2 regions of the Aestuariimicrobium sp. G57 genome follow, and region 2 is predicted to be linked to the other one. Evidence: predicted binding sites of a transcription regulator. Region 2 holds the regulator's gene; the other holds the start of a gene.
The links. The regulator LexA, encoded in region 2, represses DNA repair genes until DNA is damaged. The targets are predictions, from matches to a motif close to TCGAACANNTGTTCGA.

Region 1 (4,419 bases), 340 kb from region 2:
TCGCTGAAGACCGTTGCCGTGATCGGTTCGGGCCCCGCGGGGCTGGCCGCGGCCCAGCAGCTGACCCGTACCGGCCACACCGTGGTCGTCTACGAGCGCGCCGACGCCATCGGTGGGCTGCTGCGCTACGGCATTCCCGAGTTCAAGATGGAGAAGTCCGTCCTCGACCGGCGCCTCAAGCAGATGAACCTCGAGGGCACCGTGTTCAAGCCGTCGACCAACATCGGCACCGACATCACCGGCGAGCAGCTGCTCGACCGCTTCGACGCGGTCGTGCTGGCCATCGGCTCGACCAAGGGCCGCGACCTGCCGGCCCCGGGACGCGAGCTGAACGGCATCCACCAGGCCATGGAGTTCCTGCCCCAGGCCAACCGCGTCGCCCTCGGAGAGCAGGTCGAGAACCAGATCACGGCCGAGGGCAAGCACGTCATCATCATCGGTGGCGGTGACACCGGTGCCGACTGCCTGGGCACCTCGCTGCGCCAGGGTGCGGCGTCGGTGACCCAGCTCGAGATCATGCCGACCCCGCCCGAGCAGCGCCCGGAGACCCAGCCGTGGCCGACCTACCCGATGATCCTGCGGGTGAGCTCGGCCCATGAAGAGGGCGGCTCGCGGATGTATGCCGCCTCGACCAGCGAGTTCATCGGTGATGGTCAGGGCAACGTCAAGGCACTGCGCATCAGCGAGGTCACGTTTGACCAGGGCAAGTTCGTGCCGGTGCCGGGCACCGAGCAGGAGCTGCCCGCCGACCTGGTGCTGCTCGCCATGGGCTTCACCGGCCCCGAGACGGACACCGTGGTCGATCAGCTGGGCGTCGAACTGGACGCCCGCGGCAACATCGCCCGTGACGACTCGTACGCCACCAACGTGCCCGGCGTGTTCGCGTGCGGTGACGCGGGGCGTGGCCAGTCGCTGATCGTGTGGGCGATTGCCGAGGGACGCTCCGCTGCCCGTGGGGTCGATGAGTTCCTGATGGGCACGTCGGCGCTGCCGCGGCCGATCGGGCCGCAGGAGCGCCAGCTGATGGCCTGACCGGGATCGCTCAGCTGGCCAGGGAGTCCTCCTCGGGTTCTGGGCGGGGCAGGATCTGTCCGGTGGGGTCTTCGATCAGCCAGGTGTGGCTGGGGGTGACGAGGTAGCCGAAGCCGAGTGGTGATTTCCAGAGGTAGGTGCCGGGTGAGGGTTGGGACACCTTCCAGCCGCCGTGGGTTTTGGCGCGGTGGACTTTGCGGGAGAGTGGGGCGAGGTTGTCGGGCCTGGTCAACGGTTTCTCCCCGCACATTGTGGGTCGCCAGGGGATGGTGTGGTCGAGGTCGAGCCCGCGTGAGGGTTTCTTGGAGTAGGGGAAGGCTTCGTGGGGGTTGCGCAGGGTGATCCATTCCCGCATCCGGGGTGGCACGTGGTAGGCGTCGGTGGGTGCGAGTTCTTCCGGGTTCAGGACGGGACGGACGTTGATGCGGGTGTTCCGGGTGAGGTGTTTCACCCACCCCGCCAGTAAGGACCCGGCTTTTTCGACTTTCACGAGCCCTTCGCCGGTGTGCAGGGTGGTGTCGGTGAGGTGGACGATCAGTTCGGTGCGGGGCAGTAGTTGGTCGGGGTCGACGGTGATGGTGCCGCAGGTGTGCCCTCGCTGGCCCTGTGCGGGGCAGTCGGGGTCGAACCCGTCGGCCTCGGTGGGCAGCTCATCGGTGAGGGCGGCTTGCAGCAGTTGCAGGGCCCGTGCTGGGGTGGCGAGCAGGCCGAGCGCCTGGGCCCGGCGGACCTGCTGGGACTCGCGGTTGCCGCCGTGGGCGAGGATTTCGGCGAGCCGGTTCAGTTGGGCGTCGAGGAAGATCGCATCCGCCGTGTCGATGGTGGCGGATACGTCGGCGACGCCGGCCCCGGAGCCGTTGATGCTGCGGGTGTTGATGTCGACCCGGCGCCTCGCCAGGGTCTCGTCCGGTGGTGGCTGGTTGGAGTCGTGCAGCAGCTCTTTCACACACGCTTTGATGAACTCGAGCACGCGGCCGAAAGCCATGCTGTTGAGCCAGTGGGGCAGGTCCCTGTCGAGACTGACGGCCTGCTCATAGGACAGTTCCCAGATGGCGCTGGCGAGTTCGGTGGCCTGCCAGACCCGCAGGCGGCCGTCCATCAGCACGGCCCACGTGTTCGGCAGCCGGTGCCGCACCGCCAACGCGTGGGCGATGTGGAGCCTGACGGCTTCTTCCGACTGCCGCAGCGCCGCCGCCAACTCCAAGGTGCAGAACTCCGCCACCCCCGGGGTCCCGTCCCCGCCCCACTGCACCAACCGTTCCGTGCCCGCCAGCACGGGTGATTCCTCGGGGACGAACCGGTATTGGTCGGCGAACTCGGCATAGAGCCGGAACTCCTCAGCCTCCGCGCGGCACTTGGCCAGGAACGCATCATTCAACGCGACCAGCTTCGCCCGCGCCCCTTCAGCGCTGATCTCGGTCTTCGCGAACCGCTGTTCGGAGGGTCGCCGGTCGATCGGCGACCGCGGTTTCGATCTTGGTCTTGGGGGGTTGAATCGGTCTTCTACTACGGCGTTGGATCCCATCCGGACCACCTCGCCCCTTCATCTCGAGGGAATGAACCACGATCCGACACCACCTCGTGTCGAACTGTTGTTCTATTCTCTCAAGCCCGGGACCCCCACACAACCCCCGCGCAAGATCTGTGGACAACTACTTTCCCAAAGACCGACGGCTCCTCCTGCCAAGGTCGATGGTGGGGTGAGGGGGCACGCCGATACCTTTCGGCACGGGGGGCCCAACACCTGCCATCACCGTGCGAAACCTCGCCGCAGCCCGAGTTCCTGCACACCGTCGCTGAATCGCTGAGCGGATAGGCTTCGGGCAGCGACCGACTGCCCGGTGGCCCTGGATCTCGAGGTGGAGGTGCCGTGACGGCTGGAGATGGGGGGCGGCAACCAGCGTCGCGCGTCCCTGCACCGAGCTCGGGACGTACTCCTCGCCACTGGAATCTCCTTCGGCACCTACCTCACCGTCTCGCTGACCCTTTACCACCGCTTCGGCACGTCCTACGACCTCGTCATCTTCCATCAAGCAGTCACCGCCATGGCGGACGGACGAGCCCCCGTCAGTGAGCTCAAGGGTGCACATGTCTTCGGCGACCATTTCCACCCGATGATCCTGGTGCTCGTCCCCTTCGTGTTGGGGTTCCCCGGCGTGACAACCCTGCTGGTGGCCCAAGCCGCTGCGCTGGCCGTCGCCGCGGGCATCCTGCAGCAGACCTGGCGAGATGTCCACGGCGACAAGGCAGCATGGCTGCCCCTGCTGTGGAGCCTGTCCCCGGGAATCATGGCCGCAGCAAGCTACGACTTCCACGAGGTCAGCCTTGGCGCGCCCCTCGTGGCCATGGCGTGCCGGTGCTTCGTCCGCGAGCGTTACGGGGCCATGGTGGTCTGGGCGTGCCTGATTCTGCTGGTGAAAGAGAACGCATTCGTGCTCACGCTCGGGTTGGCGTTGGCGCTGGTCGTCCGCCGAAAGTGGCTGCACGCAGCGGTGCTGGCCGCCGTCTCACTGTTCTACGCAGCTGTGGTGCTGGGCGTGGTCATTCCCCACTTCAACAATGAATCTGAGTACACCTACGGCAGTGCCCTCGACCTGTCCGAGGTGGGGGCAGCGCTGGTCCGCAACCTGGTCTGGCCAGGGCTCGCGACCGGGACAGCCGTGGGACTCCTTGCACTGTCCGGTTTCTCCGCGCTCCGGTCGCCTCTTGTGCTGGCAGCCGCAAGCTGGTGGGGGTCACACCTGGTGACCGACAACTTTCGTTACCAGTTCCCCGGATTCCACTACCACCTGCTGCCGTCAGTGGTGCTGGGATTCGCGGCGATCATCCCCATGGCCCCCCTGATCGACCGGTCGACCGCGCGACGGCTCATTGCAGCATGGTGCGTGCTCTGCATCCTGCTGGGGCCGGCCACCTGGCGAGTGGTCCTGACTGCGTCCCACCGCCCCCATGATGCCCGTACCGCCATCCGCATGGTGCCCGACAACGCATACGTCGCGGCCGACCCCAAGCTCGTGGCCCAGCTCAGCAACCGCACGCAGCACGTGACCGCATTGCACCCGCCGTACCTCGTCAACGGCGTGGGCAGGCAGGTACGGCCGGACTATGTGGTGGTCGACCTGTCGACCCGCGAGTACGGCGGTGGCTGGGCGCACGATTTCGTCCGTGACCGACTGTCGTCCGACTACGAACTGATCGGCAGCGCGGGTGGGTACCGCGTGTTCCGGCGACGCTGAGCGACAGCGACAAACCACCCCGCACCGCTTGACATCACCACCAACCCGGGTATCCAATCACTAAGTTCGATTAAGTTCACAACCTAGGTGGTAGATCCCCGTGTCCACAGACACAGTCGTTGCCAAACAGTCCTCCCCATTGCGGGAGTTG
Region 2 (4,419 bases):
AGCAGCTGGGCGACCGGGATGACGCGCCGAGCCACACCCCTGCGGCCTGGGCGCAGGTGTCCATCCCGGTGCGCGAGTGCCTGGGGGTGAACCGCTGCCCCTTCGGCAGCGAGTGCCTCGTCGAGTTGTCCCGCGAACGGGCCCGGGCGGCCGACCTCGTGGTGACCAACCATGCCCTGCTCGCCATAGATGCCATGCACGGCGGCACAGTGCTGCCCGAGCATGGGGCAGTGATCATTGACGAGGCCCACGACCTGGTCTCCCGGGTCACCGGTGCTGCCAGTGATGAGTTGAGCCCGCAGATCATCGAACGGGTGGCGCGGCGCGCACTCGGTTGGCTCACCGATGAGGCGGGCGTCGAACTGCTCGAGGCCGCCGAGGCGCTCGAGGACACCCTGGCGGCGGCTGAACTCGCCCGCATCACTGAGGATGGCCCGCTGGTGAGGGCATTTGCGCAGGTGCGTGACGCGGCGCGCAAGGCGACCAGTGAACTGACGGGCAAACAGGACCAGGGCCGGACCGTGCGCGGCGATGATGCCGAGAAGTCCCAGGCGGCAGCGGCCGTCAAGGAGATCTTCGACATCGCCGAACGGATGGCGGCGCTGAAGGGCACCGATGTGGTCTGGGTCTCTGAACGCGAGCGTGCTGGTCGATGGGCGCATGTGGCCCCCCTGTCGGTGGCGGGGCTCATGCGCGAGAAAGTGTTCGGCCAGACGCCCACGGTGCTGACGTCCGCGACGCTGACGGTGGGCGGCGAGTTCGAGAACGTCGCTGCGAGCGTGGGACTCAGTCGCAAGCAGCGGGTGGCCGACCCGGGTGTGGTGCTCGACGAGGAGGATGACGACGCGCCGTGGGCGTGGGCGGGCATCGATGTCGGTTCGCCGTTCGACTACCGCAAGCAGGGCATCCTGTATGTCGGTGCGGGGCTGCCGAACCCGCGTCGCGACGGGATGGCACCCGAACTGCTCGCAGAGATTGCGGAGCTCGTCTGGGCGGCGGGTGGTCGCACGCTCGGGCTGTTTGCCTCACAGCGAAATGCCACCGAAGCGGCCAAACATGTGCGTGCCCAACTGCCGAACATGACCATCCTGTGCCAGGGCGAGTCGCAGCTGAGCGACCTGACGAGCAGGTTCATCGCCGATCCCTCGGTGAGCCTGTTCGGCACGCTGTCGCTGTGGCAGGGGATCGACGTGCCCGGTGAGACGTGTGAACTCGTCATCATCGACAAGATCCCCTTTCCCCGCCCGGACGACCCGCTCATGCAGGCACGTCAGCAGGCCGTCACCGAGGCTGGCGGCAACGGCTTCATGTCGGTGGCTGCCGCCCATGCCGCGTTGCTGCTGGCCCAGGGCAGCGGGCGCCTCATCCGGCGCTCGACCGACCGTGGCGTCGTCGCGGTGCTCGACCCACGGCTGGTGACGGCCCGCTACGGCGGGTTCCTGCGCACGTCCCTGCCGGAATACTGGATGACCACCGATCGTGAGATGGCCGTGCAGGCGCTGCGTCGCCTGCAGCAGGCGCGCGACTGAGGCCGCGCGGCCCTCAGACCTTGCGCAGCACCGCGACGACCTTGCCCATGATCGAGGCGTAGTTGCCGTTGATGGGCTCGTAGTCCTTGTTGTGAGGCAGTAACCAGACCTGACCGTCTTTGCGCTTGAAGGTCTTCACCGTGGCCTCGTTGTCGAGCAGGGCCGCGACGATGTCCCCATTGACGGCAGTGTCCTGCTGGCGCACCACCACCCAGTCGCCGTCGCAGATGGCCGCGTCGATCATGGAATCACCCTTGACCTCGAGCATGAAGTGCACACCGTCGCCCACCAACTGGCGCGGCAGGGCGAACACGTCCTCGACCCGTTCTTCGGCGAGGATCGGCCCGCCGGCGGCGATTCGGCCGACCATGGGGACCGCCACACCGACTGGGTTCGCGTCGTTGACGCCGGTCTCGTCGACCTCTACCTCGGTGGGCTGCGTCTCGGCCTTTGCGGCGATCGGGTGGGGGCGGGGTGGCGCTGCGGTGAGGGCCAGGGACGGGGGGAGCTGCACCTCGAGCGCGCGGGGGCGTTTCGGGTCCCGACGCAGGAAGCCCTTGGTCTCAAGCGTTTTGAGCTGGTGCGAGACGCTGCTGGGGCTCGCGAGACCGACGGCCTCGCCCATCTCACGAATGCTCGGCGGGTAGCCGTGTGCGGCCACCGCATCGCGGATGACTTCGAGGATTCGGCGCTGTCGCGGCGTCAGGCCGTCGGCATCGGCCGGCCCATCGGGCAGGGAGGTGATGGTGCCGAGCTCTGCGGCGACCTCGGCATTGGTGGGTCGCCCCGGACCGCGGCGGGCGCGGCGAGGAGCCTGGGGGGCCGGGGCCTGAGCGCGTCGGGGGGATTCATCGGCAACCATGCACCCAGCTTACTGCCATCCATGACGTGATTCAAACACCTGTTCGAACTGGCGTGTCGCGGGCGACGCCGTGCCGACTTTGGGCTACGGGCGGCATGGGTGAGCGCGGCCGGGGACGTGCGCTGGAGATTTTGTCAGAGGCGGGTGATCAACTGTTCGTGCGTGGCGCTGGTGGTCGGCGAACGTGAGTCGAACGTTTGTTTGGAACAAGTGTTTGAATCGCGAGCCGTCAGCCGCTAGAGTCCATCTCGAACAGGTGTTCGAAGCTCGCAGCTGTTCCCCGAAGTTCCACACCCGTTGCGCAGGATGTGTGCACGGCCACCAGAGGAGAATCCACATGAGCGCTGTCACCCTCAACTCATCGGTCCGCGTCCAAGATGGACGTCGCCCGCGCGCGCGGGCCACCCGCCAACCGCTACCTGTGCAGCCTGTTGCACCGGCGCGGCAGCGTCGCGATGCGGGTCGGCCCCATGGGGCCGCATGCACTGTGTCTTCGGCGCTCGCCCCGGCACGGGGTGCGCGACGGTCGAGCAACCCCGGCCTGGGTGATCGGGCATTGCTGGCGATCATGGTGGCATTCGCGTTGGTCTTCGTGGTGGGCGTGGTGGTGGTCGTCCAGGGCTTGTGGACAGTCAGCGCACCCGATGGCGCTGCTGGCGATGACGTGGCTGTCGTTGCGTCGCGCTGAGCAGGCACTGAGCAGGCACAGCCGAATGTGAACAGGGCCCCAGCCGAATGGCTGGGGCCCTGTGCGCAAGGTGGCCCTCGAGGAGGTGGACCGTGCTCAGCTCATCACTGCTGGGCGACGTTGACCGGACCAGTCTGGCTGACGTCGATCACGTAGGTCTTCATGATCTTGTCGGCGATCGTCTGGCGCTTCGAATCCCACAGCGGGAAGAGCCAACCGATGAGGCAGATGAACGAGTCAACATAGTGCAGCAGGTAACGGATGAAGCTCTTGGCCAGACCGATCGGACGACCGTCCTCGCCGACCAACTGGGTCTTGGCGATCTTGCGGCCCCAGCTCTGGCCGGTGTGCTGGCTGACGAAGGCAAGGGCAAGGTACAGCAGCAGGCTGAAGATGATGTTCGGCCAGTTGTTGGTCTGGGTGACGCTCACCCCACCGCTGGTCGAGGTGACTTCGGGGGCGAAGATCAGGCTCAGGATGATGCCGGCGATGAAGCCGGGCAGCACGAAGTCGAGCAAGCCACCGAGGGCGCGCTTGCCCCAGTCTGCGAGCGGAATGCCCAGCATCGGATGCACCTTGGCGCCCGGAGCAGCCTGGACGCCATAGCCGGGTGTGGCACCGTAGCCGGGGGCTGCACCGTAGGGCTGCTGCGCGGCTCCCTGGTCCCAACCAGCGGCCTGCTGCTGGTTCCACTGGTCGGCGCCGGGATGCTGCTGGTTCCACTGGTCGGCGCCGGGCTGCTGCTGGCCCTGGTCCCAGGTGTTGCCGGCCGACTGCTGCGACTGGCCCCACTGGTCGGCGCCGGGCTGCTGCTGGCCCTGGTCCCAGGTGTTGCCGGCCGACTGCTGCGACTGGCCCCACTGGTCGGCGCCGGGCTGCTGCTGGTTCCACTGGTCGGCGGCGGGCTGCTGCTGGCCCTGGTCCCAGGTGTTGCCGGCCGACTGCTGCGACTGGCCCCACTGGTCGGGCTGCTGGCCCTGGTCGGCGCTGCCGCTCTGGTCCCACCCACTCTGGTTGTTGTCACCGTGAGGGGCGTTCGGATCGTTCCAATTGTTGCTCATCAGGTTCTCCATCAATTCCGGCGAGGCCGGATGGGCGTACTTGCCGGCCGGGTGTGGCCTCGTCACAATCTAGACCACCAGCCGGTCACACCAACGCGAATGGCCCAGACATTTGACGAACTGTCACACTGGAGAGGTGGGAGCGAAAAGCCAAGTCGCGTCGGCCGTGGGCCATGCCCATGCCGAGTTCTCTGCGCCCGACGCGCTGCGTCGTGTGGCCGGCGTTGCGCTGGTCGGCCTCGCGCTGGGGGGAACATACCGGCTCACTGGGCTCGGAGT

Region 1: the regulator LexA is predicted to act here: its motif matches at 2,457-2,472, upstream of ACQCX5_RS01985 (DUF222 domain-containing protein).

What each region holds. Positions count from the first base shown of each region.
Region 1 covers NZ_JBNINW010000001.1:423,842-428,260, reverse strand. Annotated here, with positions in the region: gene ACQCX5_RS01990 (glutamate synthase subunit beta) at 1-1,032, shown strand, start outside; gene ACQCX5_RS01985 (DUF222 domain-containing protein) at 1,043-2,410, opposite strand; gene ACQCX5_RS01980 (DUF2079 domain-containing protein) at 2,916-4,268, shown strand; gene ACQCX5_RS01975 (OPT family oligopeptide transporter) at 4,417-4,419, shown strand, end outside.
Region 2 covers NZ_JBNINW010000001.1:81,049-85,467, forward strand. Annotated here, with positions in the region: gene ACQCX5_RS00390 (ATP-dependent DNA helicase) at 1-1,529, shown strand, start outside; gene lexA (transcriptional repressor LexA) at 1,543-2,391, opposite strand; gene ACQCX5_RS00400 (hypothetical protein) at 2,879-3,079, shown strand; gene ACQCX5_RS00405 (RDD family protein) at 3,184-4,140, opposite strand; gene ACQCX5_RS00410 (DUF2752 domain-containing protein) at 4,277-4,419, shown strand, end outside.